4 regions of the Serratia sp. GW822-FHT06E05 genome follow, and region 4 is predicted to be linked to each of the others. Evidence: predicted binding sites of a transcription regulator. Region 4 holds the regulator's gene; each other region holds the start of a gene.
The links. The regulator PurR, encoded in region 4, represses purine synthesis genes. The targets are predictions, from matches to a motif close to CANGCAAACGTTTGCNTG.
Positions count from the first base shown of each region.

Region 1: pyrD (quinone-dependent dihydroorotate dehydrogenase) is a predicted target of PurR. The motif match lies at 1,247-1,264, and genes of this name have one in related genera.
Region 2: carA (glutamine-hydrolyzing carbamoyl-phosphate synthase small subunit) is a predicted target of PurR. The motif match lies at 1,240-1,257, and genes of this name have one in related genera.
Region 3: cvpA (colicin V production protein) is a predicted target of PurR. The motif match lies at 1,574-1,591, and genes of this name have one in related genera.

Region 1 covers NZ_JBXALM010000001.1:1,054,060-1,057,176, forward strand. Annotated here, with positions in the region: gene pyrD (quinone-dependent dihydroorotate dehydrogenase) at 143-1,153, opposite strand; gene ssuE (NADPH-dependent FMN reductase) at 1,413-1,991, shown strand; gene AC1RKC_RS05080 (sulfonate ABC transporter substrate-binding protein) at 2,018-2,983, shown strand; gene ssuD (FMNH2-dependent alkanesulfonate monooxygenase) at 3,000-3,117, shown strand, end outside.
Region 2 covers NZ_JBXALM010000008.1:71,015-74,131, forward strand. Annotated here, with positions in the region: gene dapB (4-hydroxy-tetrahydrodipicolinate reductase) at 189-1,010, shown strand; gene carA (glutamine-hydrolyzing carbamoyl-phosphate synthase small subunit) at 1,481-2,629, shown strand; gene carB (carbamoyl-phosphate synthase large subunit) at 2,646-3,117, shown strand, end outside.
Region 3 covers NZ_JBXALM010000006.1:92,783-95,899, forward strand. Annotated here, with positions in the region: gene folC (bifunctional tetrahydrofolate synthase/dihydrofolate synthase) at 1-651, shown strand, start outside; gene dedD (cell division protein DedD) at 652-1,416, shown strand; gene cvpA (colicin V production protein) at 1,649-2,149, shown strand; gene purF (amidophosphoribosyltransferase) at 2,171-3,117, shown strand, end outside.
Region 4 covers NZ_JBXALM010000001.1:589,681-592,797, reverse strand. Annotated here, with positions in the region: gene punR (DNA-binding transcriptional activator PunR) at 1-571, shown strand, start outside; gene purR (HTH-type transcriptional repressor PurR) at 606-1,631, opposite strand; gene cydH (cytochrome bd-I oxidase subunit CydH) at 1,955-2,044, shown strand; gene sodB (superoxide dismutase [Fe]) at 2,099-2,677, opposite strand; gene AC1RKC_RS02645 (C40 family peptidase) at 2,872-3,117, opposite strand, start outside.

The DNA of each region.
Region 1 (3,117 bases), 460 kb from region 4:
ATTTACCCTAAAAGGTGATTTTATCACCACTCAAGTCGCTTAAACATCGGATAATTCCGCGAACGATATTTATGCTAGTGGACAAAATATAGACGAGCCGGGGGAAGAAATAAACCCCCGGCTGAAAATGAAAGGAAAAATATTAGATGTAGTTAACGATATCTTTAATCAGGCGCGGACCTTTGAAGATAAATCCGGAATAAATTTGTACCAGCGAAGCACCGGCCGCCATTTTTTCCCGTGCGGCCATCAGGGAATCAATTCCGCCAACGCCGATAATCGGTAAACGCCCTTGCAGCTCTAGCGACAAACGACGAATCACTTCGGTGCTGCTCGCCTGCAGCGGACGACCACTCAGGCCCCCCATTTGCTCGCAATAATTCAGCCCCTGGATCAATTTACGATCCAGCGTGGTATTGGTCGCGATCACACCATCAATATTATGGCGCACCAAACTGTCGGCTATTTGGATCAATTCTTCTTCTGAAAGATCCGGCGCGATCTTTACCGCCACCGGCACATATTTGTGATGGCGCGCATGCAATTCCTGCTGCTTATTTTTAATGGCGGCCAAAAGATCGTCTAACGCTTCGCCGTACTGTAAGGATCGTAACCCCGGCGTATTGGGTGACGAAATGTTAATCGCGATATAACCGGCATACGGATAAACTTTATCCATACAGATCAGATAATCGTCTTTTCCTTGCTCGACCGGGGTATCTTTATTCTTACCGATATTAATCCCCAGAATACCGCCGAAATGGGATTTCTTAACGTTTTCAACCAGATTATCCACGCCCTGGTTATTAAAGCCCATTCGGTTGATCAGGCCTTCCGCTTCCACGATGCGGAACAGACGCGGTTTGTCATTGCCCGACTGCGGGCGTGGCGTCACGGTGCCAACTTCGACAAAGCCAAAGCCCATGGCACCGAATGCGTCGATGCACTCGCCGTCTTTATCCAGGCCGGCGGCCAAACCCAAAGGATTTTTAAAAGAGAGCCCCATACAGCTTACTGGCTTGGTCGGCACAGACTGGCGAATAACAAATTCTAACGGGGTGCCGGTGACGCGGCGGAGCTGATGAAAAGTCAATTCATGCGCACGCTCGGGATCGAGCTGGAACAACGCTTTTCTGATGAGGGGGTAGTACATGTACTCTCCTGATTTCCCGGTTGCAAACCGGGGGCGTATTATCCGGTATCCCTTGGCCAATTGGAATTGATTAAAAGCAAAAAAAGCGTTTTTAACGCAATCGTTTCCCCTTACGGGGAGCCAATGCCCCGCCAATCCGCATTTACGCATATCAAAATCAAAAAATGAGATTTAAGTAACCCGCCCCTTTGCTGATAGGTTTAAAACACTTCTCGACGATTTTTTAATTAAACCTAACTTTTAGTTATAAGGAGTGGTAATGCGCGTTATATCACTGTCCGGCAGCCCTCGCATCCCATCACGTTCAGCGGCCCTGCTTTCCTTGAGTAAAAATTGGTTGCAGCAGCAAGGCGTAGAAGTGATCTCCTACACCCTGCACGACTTTGATGCAGAAGACTTGCTGTACGCCAATTTCAATAGCCCGGCGATAAAAGCCTTTACCGAGCAACTGGCTTTGGCCGACGGCCTGTTGGTCTCTACGCCGGTGTATAAGGCCTCGTTTTCCGGTGCGCTGAAAACCCTGCTGGATCTGCTGCCGGAGCGAGCGCTTGACCATAAGGTGGTGTTACCCCTGGCCACCGGCGGTTCTATTGGTCATATGTTGGCAGTGGACTATGCCCTTAAGCCGGTGTTGGCGGCATTGAAAGCTCAGGAAGTGCTGCACGGGGTGTTCGCCGACGATAGCCAGGTGGCGTTGAGCGGTGAAGATATCACGCTGTCCGACGGGCTGGCATCGCGGTTGGAAGAAGCCCTGGAAAGCTTCTACCTGGCACTCGGTCGCCGTAAACCGCCCCAGGTAAAACTCTCCCCGTCTCTGTTTGCACGTCAAACCGCCTGACAGCACGCTCTATATAAGGAAAGAGAATGACGCGACTTTCATCACTTGGCCGTTGGCTTGGCACTGGCGCTTTGGCCGGCATCATCTCACTGGCGTGGATCAATTCCGCCAGCGCACAGGATCCGGCGCAGTTTCGTATTGGTTATCAAAAAGGATCGGTCAGTCTGGTATTGGCAAAATCCCACCGCCTGCTGGAACAGCGTTTCCCCACTACCAAAATCAGTTGGATCGAATTCCCCGCCGGCCCGCAGATGCTTGAGGCGTTGAACGTCGGCAGTATCGATCTGGGCAGCACCGGCGATATTCCGCCGATCTTTGCCCAGGCCGCCGGGGCGGATCTGCTGTATGTCGGCGTAGAGCCACCTAAACCCAAGGCGGAAGTGATCCTGGTGCCGGAAAATAGCCCGATCAAAACCGTCGCTGATTTGAAAGGCCACAAGGTCGCCTTCCAGAAAGGCTCCAGTTCCCACAACCTGCTGCTGCGTTCGCTGCAAAAAGCCGGACTGAAATTCACCGATATCCAACCGGTTTACCTGACGCCGGCAGATGCCCGCGCCGCATTCCAGCAGGGCAACGTCGATGCCTGGACCATCTGGGACCCGTACTATTCCGCAGCCTTGTTGCAGGGTGGCGTGCGGGTGCTGGGTGACGGCACCGATTTGAATCAAACCGGCTCCTTCTATCTGGCGGTGCGCACTTATACCGAAGCTAACGGGCCGTTTATTCAGCAGGTGCTCGATGAGTTGACCAAAGCGGATGCGCTGACTCAAAGCGACCGGGCGCAAAGCGTCACGCTGCTGGCGAACGCCATGGGGCTGCCGGAAAAAGTGATCTCGTCTTATTTGGATCACCGTCCACCGACCGCCATCAAACCGCTGGACGCACGCACCATTGCCGCCCAGCAGCAAACCGCCGATCTGTTTTACGCCAACCGTCTGGTGCCCGTGAAGGTCGATATCTCGCAACGCATCTGGCGCCCGAGCGCACAATAATTTTGGAGAATAGACGATGAGCCTGAACGTATTCTGGTTTTTACCAACCCATGGCGACGGCCACTATCTCGGCAGCACCGAAGGCGCGCGCAGCGTTGATTACGGCTATTTGCAGCAAATTGCCCAAGCGGCCG
Region 2 (3,117 bases), on a different contig from region 4:
TGGCGATGATAGGACGAGGCAGTTACCCTGAACCGATATACCCGTCATACTTGAAGCTGTATCTGTGTTGACTGCGCTCACTTACCCGAATCACTTACTGAAGTAAGCTCATTGGGATAAGCTCGCTTGCCGCCTTGATACAGCTCCAATTATTTAGGGTAATGAAATCAATCAACAAGAGAGCAAGTATGACTGATTCACCCATCCGCATTGCGATTGCGGGTTCCGGCGGCCGTATGGGCCGCCAATTGATCCAGGCGGTACATCAGGCGCAGGGCGTGGTTTTGGGGGCGGCAGTATCGCGCCCAGGTTCAAGCCTGATTGGGACCGACGCCGGTGAACTGGCGGGCATTGGTGCGCTGGGCATAACCGTCAGCGACAGCCTGGAAAAAGTGGCCGACGATTTCGATATCCTGATCGACTTCACCCGTCCGGAAAGCACCCTGGCGTACCTGGCTTTCTGCGTCGAGCACAAAAAAGCCGTGGTGATTGGCACCACCGGTTTCGATGATGTGGGTAAAGAAGCCATCCGTGCCGCGGCTGGGCAGATTGGCATCGTCTTCGCCGCCAACTTCAGCGTGGGCGTGAACCTGGTGTTAAAGCTGCTGGAAAAAGCTGCGCAGGTGATGGGCGACTATACCGATATTGAGATTGTTGAAGCGCATCATCGTCATAAGGTAGACGCTCCTTCGGGGACGGCTTTGGCGATGGGCGAGGCGATTGCCGGCGCATTGGGGCGCGATCTGAAAGAGTGCGCGGTGTATGCGCGTGAAGGTTATACCGGTGAACGCGATCCGAAGAGCATTGGCTTTGCCACTATTCGCGCTGGCGATATCGTCGGTGAACACACCGCCATGTTCGCCGACATCGGTGAGCGGGTAGAAATCACCCATAAGGCCTCCAGCCGCATGACTTTTGCCAGTGGTGCGGTTAAGGCTGCGATATGGCTTAAAGGCCATGATAAAGGTCTGTTTGATATGCGTGATGTGCTCGGTTTGGACCAGTTATAATTGATTTGTATGCCATCGTGATGTGGCTGTATTAATCATAGTGCTATGATTAACGGGCAATAATTTTATTGTCCTTTTTTTTAACATGATAAATTTGTGTTTGAGGTTGTTTTTATTGTTTGGTTGCTATTTTTTGTAATTAACTTTTAATTTATGATGATTTTTCCCCTCCCAACGTATCTCCTGCCTGGAAAAGTGCCCAGGGAATTGTGATTTTCTGTCTTTAGAGCTCGCAACCGTTTACTCACCCGAGTTTAGACGTGTTTTTATGGCTACTGACCCCATTAAACGCCGAGAAGTGCAAAAATAAGAGAAAAAATGGCGCTTTGGGTAGACAAGCGGAGCACTCATCATTAAAATGCGCCCAATTTGCCAAAAATTGACCTTGAGGGCGGTTTTTGCATTGATTTAGATCGTGATATCTGAATTAATATGCAAATATTGTGATTGATTATTCCTTGGAGGGTGTTTTGATTAAGTCAGCGCTATTGGTTCTCGAAGACGGAACCCAATTCCACGGTCGGGCCATCGGGGCAGAGGGTACGGCAGTGGGGGAAGTGGTCTTCAATACGTCGATGACCGGTTATCAAGAAATCCTCACTGATCCTTCCTACTCCCGCCAGATCGTTACTCTTACTTATCCTCATATCGGCAATGTCGGCACCAATGCTTCCGACGAAGAATCCTCCGCTGTACACGCCCAAGGCCTCGTCATTCGCGACCTCCCACTGATTGCCAGCAACTATCGCAACGAAGAAGGCCTGTCTGACTACCTGAAGCGTCACAACATCGTGGCGATTGCCGATATCGATACCCGCAAGCTGACCCGCCTGCTGCGCGAGAAAGGGGCACAGAACGGCTGCATCATCGCCGCCGACACGCCGGATGCCGCCTTGGCGTTAGCGAAGGCCAAAGCCTTCCCGGGCCTGAAAGGCATGGATCTGGCGAAAGAAGTTACCACCCAGGAAGCCTACAGCTGGCAGCAGGGCAGTTGGACGCTTGAAGGCGACCTGCCGGAAGCCAAACCGGCCTCTGAGCTGCCGTTCCACGTGGTGGCCTATGACTACGGCGCCAAGCGCAACATTCTGCGTATGCTGGTGGATCGCGGCTGCCGCCTGACGGTGGTGCCGGCACAGACCCCGGCGGATGAAGTCTTGAAGATGGATCCGGACGGTATTTTCCTGTCCAACGGCCCGGGTGACCCGGAGCCATGCGATTACGCCATCGCCGCCATCAAGCAGTTCCTGACAACCGATATCCCGGTGTTTGGCATCTGCCTCGGCCATCAGTTGCTGGCTCTGGCCAGCGGTGCAAAAACCGTGAAGATGAAGCTTGGCCACCACGGCGGCAACCACCCGGTAAAAGATCTGGATAACGACTGCGTCATGATCACCGCGCAGAACCATGGTTTTGCGGTAGACGAAAACAACCTGCCGGCCGAACTGCGCGTCACGCACAAATCCTTGTTTGACCACACGGTGCAGGGCATTCACCGCACCGATAAAGCAGCGTTCAGCTTCCAGGGCCACCCTGAAGCCAGCCCGGGCCCACACGACGCCGCGCCGCTGTTCGATCACTTTATCGAACTGATTGAGACTTACCGTTCTAACGCCAAATAATCAGGAGCAGTAAAAAATGCCAAAACGTACAGACATAAAAAGCATCCTGATCCTCGGCGCTGGCCCGATTGTTATCGGCCAGGCGTGTGAGTTCGACTACTCGGGTGCCCAGGCGTGTAAAGCGCTGCGCGAAGAGGGTTACCGCGTTATTCTGGTCAACTCCAACCCGGCCACCATCATGACCGACCCGGAAATGGCGGATGCGACCTACATCGAGCCAATCCACTGGGAAGTGGTGCGTAAAATCATCGAAAAAGAGCGTCCGGATGCCGTGCTGCCGACCATGGGCGGCCAGACCGCACTGAACTGCGCGCTGGAGCTGGAACGTCAGGGCGTGCTGGCCGAGTTCGGCGTGACCATGATTGGCGCTACCGCTGACGCGATCGACAAAGCAGAAGACCGTCGTCGCTTCGACGTGGCGATGAAAAAAATCGGCCTGGACACCGCGCGCTCCGGTATTGCGCACAATATGGAAGAAGCGCTGGCGG
Region 3 (3,117 bases), on a different contig from region 4:
CCGGCGACCATTCAGCATGTGGCGGATACGCTGGGGGCGCAGCTGTATCGTCGCGGCGACGCCTGGACCTTCAGCGAACAGGGCGAACGCTGGCAGTGGGAGGGCGGTGGCACCTTGCTGACCGACTTGCCGATGCCAAATGTGCCGCTGGCGAATGCCGCGACGGCGTTGGCGGCGCTGCATTTTTCTGCGCTGGAAATCGATGAACGTGCGATCTTCGCCGGTCTGCAGCAGGCGACGTTGCCTGGGCGCTTCCAGATTGTGCGCCGCGATCCGATGTTGATCCTCGATGTCGCGCATAACCCGCACGCAGCCGGTTATCTGGCCGGGCGTCTGGCGACGCTGCCGCGCAATGGCGGTAAAGTGCGCGCGGTGGTGGGCATGCTGTCGGACAAAGACATCGCCGGTACGCTGGCCTGTCTGAGTGAGCAGGCCGATGAGTGGTATTGTGCGCCGCTGGAAGGGCCGCGCGGTGCCAGCGCCGAGCAGTTGGCGCAACATTTGACGGAACCGCGGCAGTTCGCCGATGTCGAAACTGCCTGGCGTCAGGCTATGCAGGACGCTGATATTCAGGATATTGTGATCGTCTGTGGATCGTTCCACACCGTTGCACAGGTAATGGCGGCGTTAGACGAGATGCGGGGAGTGTGAGTGGCAAGTAAATTTCAAAACCGATTGGTCGGTACCGTCATTTTGGTTGCGCTGGGGGTGATTATCCTGCCAGGGCTGCTGGACGGTAAAAAGAAACATTATGAGGACGAGTTCGCCGCCATCCCTTTGGTGCCGAAGGCCGGTGATGTGGAAGAAAACGACGTGGTGCCGCCGGTAAGCCAGACGCTGCCGGCCCAACCGCCGGAAGGCGCGGGCGCGATGGTGGAGCAGCAGGCTGCCAATGAAGCGGCGACGCAACAGGCCATCCGCCAGCCAGCTCAGCAACCGACCCAGGTTACGCCGCCGCCGGTTGAAACCCGACCGGTACAGCAGCCGAAACCGAAACCGGTTGAGACCAAGCCGGTGGAAGTGAAATCGAAACCGGTACAGCAGCCGAAACCGGTGGAAGTGAAGCCGGTGGTGAAACCTGAACCTAAGCCAGAGCCGAAACCGGAGCCTACGCCGACACCGAAGCCTGAACCTGCACCCGTGCAGAAACCGGCGGAAGAGAAAGCGCCGGCAGGGCAGGCATATGTGGTGCAGCTCGGGGCGCTGAAGAACGCCGCCAAGGTCAATGAGGTGGTGGCGTCGCTGAGGCTGTCCGGCTATCGTGCCTTTACCGTGCCGTCAACGCCGGTACAGGGGCAGATCACCCGGATTTATGTCGGGCCAGACGCCTCGAAACAGAAACTGCAGTCTTCTCTGCCCGCGCTGAATTCTATCAGCGGCTTGAGCGGTCAGGTGAAGCCGTACGGCGTACGTTAACCGCAGGGGGCACAGCATGCTGTGCCCCGGAACCGAAAGATGACGGTATAATCATTAAAAAAACTGTGCCTTTCGTAGCTGAAATGGCCTATGTAGGCGCGGCGATTGGGAATTTTTTTATCGCCGCTTTTTATTTGTAACGTGGTAGGAAAACCCCTACGCAAACGTTTTCTTTTTCTGTTAGAATTCGCCGCGAATTGGATGCAGGGGCGATTCATCATTGGAATAGTTCATGGTCTGGATTGATTACGTCATTATAGCGGTGATTGGATTTTCGGCTCTGGTTAGCCTGATCCGAGGGTTTGTTCGCGAAGCATTGTCACTTGTGACATGGGGATGTGCGTTTTTTGTTGCCAGCCATTTCTACTCTTACCTTGCGGTCTACTTCACTCGTTTTGAAGATGAACTGGTGCGAAACGGCATCGCGATTGCCATCTTGTTTATCGCGACCCTGATCGTAGGAGCTATTGTTAACTATGTGATTAGCTCACTGGTAGAGAAAACCGGGTTATCAGGCACCGACCGGGTGCTGGGCGTCTGTTTCGGCGCACTGCGCGGCGTGTTAATCGTTTCGGCGATACTGTTTTTCCTGGATACCTTTACCGGCTTTTCACAAAGCGCAGACTGGAAACAGTCGCAGCTTATTCCCCAGTTCAGTTACATCATCAGGTGGTTCTTTGACTACCTGCAGAGCACGTCGAGTTTCTTACCGACCCATTTACCGGGGCGGTAGCGCTGATGAGGAAAAGACAACATGTGCGGTATTGTCGGTATCGCCGGTTTTATGCCGGTAAACCAGTCGATTTATGATGCGTTGACGGTGCTACAGCACCGTGGCCAGGATGCCGCAGGCATCGTCACCATCGATGCCCATAACGGGTTCCGTCTGCGTAAGGCAAACGGTCTGGTGAAGGATGTGTTCGAGGCACGCCATATGCAGCGCTTGCAGGGCAACATGGGTATTGGCCATGTGCGCTACCCGACGGCTGGCAGCTCCAGTGCCTCAGAGGCTCAACCTTTCTATGTAAACTCACCGTTCGGCATTACGCTGGCACACAACGGCAACCTGACCAACGCCCATGAACTGCGTCAAACGCTGTTTGAAAGCGGTCGCCGCCATGTCAACACCACCTCCGATTCCGAGATTTTGCTGAACGTACTGGCCAGCGAGCTGGACCGTTTCCAACACTATCCGCTGGAGTCCGACAACGTATTCACCGCCGTTGCCGCCATGCATCAGCAGCTGCGCGGCGCTTACGCCTGCGTCGCGATGATCATCGGCCATGGCCTGCTGGCGTTCCGTGACCCTAACGGCATCCGCCCGCTGGTGATTGGCAAACGCACGCTTGAAGACGGCCGCAACGAGTATATGGTGGCTTCCGAGAGCGTGGCGTTGGATACGCTGGGCTTCGAGTTCCTGCGCGATGTGGCACCGGGGGAAGCGGTGTACATCACCGACAAGGGCCAACTGTTCACTCGTCAGTGTGCAGAGAACCCAAAAACCAACCCGTGCCTGTTCGAATACGTTTACTTCGCCCGTCCAGACTCCTTTATGGACAAGATTTCGGTCTACAGCGCCCGCGTACGCATGGGGCAGAAGCTGGGTGAGAAAATTGCCCGCGAATGGGAAGACTTGGACATCGACGTGGTGATCCCTATCCCGGAAACCTCCTGTGATATCGCGTTGGAAATCGCCCGTAT
Region 4 (3,117 bases):
TTTTTACCGCCATTTCCCCGACGTCGAATTGCTGGTTCAGCCGGAGGTGTTTAATGGCGTATGGGATGCGCTGGTGGACGGTCGTGCCGATATGGCGATCGGCGCCACAAGGGCGGTGCCGGTGGGCGGCGGTTTCGCCTTTCGCGATATGGGAGATATGCGTTGGTTGTGCGTGGCCAGTCCGCATCACCCGCTGGCCGCGATAGAGGGGCTGTTGAACGACGATCAACTTCGGCCTTTTCCGTCGCTGTGCCTGGAAGATACCTCGCGCAACCTGCCCAAGCGCGTGACCTGGACGTTGGACAACCAGCGCCGCCTGGTGGTGCCGGACTGGGCTTCTGCGGTGGACTGCCTGTGTGCCGGGTTGTGCGTTGGTATGATGCCCGCGCATCAGGTATTGCCTTTGGTGCAGCGCGGGGAGTTGGTGGCGCTACAGTTGCAACAGCCATTTCCCGCCAGTCCTTGTTGCCTGACCTGGCAGCAAAATACGCCGTCACCGGCTATGGCCTGGTTGCTGGATTATCTGGGAGACAGTGAAACCTTGAATCAGGAGTGGCTAAGCGAAGAATGACGCCGGAAACCGTGAGAGTTTCCGGCGCAGATAATTAGCGGCGATAATCGATGAACGGACCGTCAGCGACCGAACGGCGCTCAACCAGCTTGGGATGAACCTCAATCACCTGCGACTCTTCACGCTTGCTGATGATGCGATCCAGCAGCATGGTGAAGGCCATCTCGCCCAAACGCTCTTTGGGCTGATGAATGGTGGTCAGTGCCGGGGTAAAGTAGCGGGCGTTTCGCACGTTATCGTAGCCAATCACCGATATGTCTTGTGGTACGCGCAGGCCAAGTTCATCGGCGGCGCAGATCGCACCCATGGCCATGATATCGCCACCGCAGAAGACTGCGGTAGGACGTTGTTTCTGCGACAGTATCTGATGCATGGCCTTGTAACCAGATTCCGGCTCAAAGTCGCCCTGAACAATCCACTCTTCACGCACGTCGATATTGGCTTCTTCCATGGCTTTTAAAAAACCCTGATGGCGTCCGCCACCGGTATTACGCGCCAGTTGACCCGGAATGGCCCCGATATCGCGGTGGCCGCGTTCAATCAGGTAACGCCCGGCCAGATAGCCGCCTTCAAAGGCGTTATCGATAATGGTGTCGGTAAAGTCACCGCGTGCGGCGCCCCAATCCATGACGACCATCGGGATATTGCGATAATCTTCCAGCATGCCGAGCAGTTGGTCCGGGTATTCCGAACACATGACTAACAGGCCATCGACGCGCTTTTGCGCCAACATCGCCAGATAGGCGCGTTGTTTGTCCAGATTGTTATGTGAGTTGCACAGGATCAGCGTATAGCCTTTGCTGTAGCAGCTGTTTTCCACCGCCTCGATCACTTCGGCAAAGTAAGGTGCTTCGCTCGATGTGGCCAGCAGACCAATAGATTTGGTGTGATTGACCTTGAGGCTGCGCGCCACGGCGCTGGGTGAATAGTGCAGCTCTTTGATCGCGGCGCCAACGGCCGCTTTTGTTTCTTCGGCGACGAAACGAGTCTTATTGATGACGTGCGAAACGGTGGTGGTGGAAACGCCAGCGCGTTTGGCCACATCTTTAATCGTTGCCATGTAAAGAATGACTCCTGAACTCACATGTTGCAGTATGTAAGTGTGATGTTAATCGTTTGCCTGCGTAGATCCTTCTCCAAAGAAGCGAAAACTGAGTTTTTAGTGTGTTGAAGTCGTCAGCGCTTGGTCAGGAGGGGCATTTTGCCGGTACACAGTTGTGAACTGCGAATTTTGTCCCATATTGAGCAAAAGGGGAAGAGGTAATCGGTATTATAAACTGGGAAATGATAACAAGATTTTATCGGCCAACTGTGGGAAAATGGTTTAACACATTAATTGTGTGCCTTTTACCCTTGGGAAACCCAATCTGAAAAGGAGTTGTAATGGATACCGATTTGAAAATGTCACTGTTCACCACCCTGGGTGCGCTGGCTGTGATTATCGCTTTTAGCTTCACCGCAGCATTGAACTGATACTCTTCAGTCAACCAGGCGCAGTTCGCTACGCCTGGTTGTATTTTCCCCGCGTTACGCCAGATTTTCCTCCACAAATGCCCAGTTAACCAGCGCCCAGAAGTTTTCCAGGTAGGCCGGTCGTGCGTTGCGATAATCGATGTAGTAGGCGTGTTCCCAAACGTCGACGGTCAGTAACGGTTTGTCTTCACCTGTCAACGGCGTGGCCGCATTCGACGTATTAACAATCGCCAGCGAGCCATCCGGCTTTTTCACTAACCAGGTCCAGCCTGCGCCAAAGTTTTTCACCGCGGCGTCGCTGAATAGTTCCCGGAAGGCGGTGAAAGAACCAAAAGCCTGGTTGATCGCGGCAGCCAATTTGCCCTGAGGCTCTCCACCGCCCTGAGGTGACAGGCAGTGCCAATAGAAGGTGTGATTCCATACCTGGGCCGCATTGTTGAAGATGCCGCCGCTGGAAGCCTTGATGATTGCCTCAAGGGATAATCCTTCAAACTCGCTGCCTTTCAGCAAATTGTTCAGGTTGACCACATAGGCGTTGTGATGCTTGCCGTAGTGGTATTCCAGGGTTTCTGCCGAAATGTGCGGTTCGAGGGCATTTTTTTCATAAGGTAGTGCGGGCAGTTCAAACGACATTGCTTCCTCCTTGTACAGTGTCAACTCGCCGCTAAAGCAACGGACTTTAAATTGACCTGTTTTTATTGTGGGTATTTAGCTTAGCAATTTTCGCGCTGAAATACAGTGGGGGCGGGCTAAAGGATTGGGTGCTTTAGGGACAGCAGGAAAATCAGTCAGGGGAGAGCGGCTGGGCAAGCCAGCCGCCAAAGAAATTATCGAATGGTTTTCGGTGTTACTACACGGCGGGCGCCGATGTAATGGTTTTGCCAGTAGTCATTGTCGAGTTGGCTGATCCGAATTTCTTCACCGGTACGCGGTGACTGAATAAATTTGCCGTTGCCCAGATAAACGCCAACATGGTCTGCCACGCCGCGGTTATTAATGCGGAAGAACACCAGGTCACCGCTTTCCAGTTCGCTTCTCTTGATCGGCGCGGCGTCTCGCAGGTGATACATTTC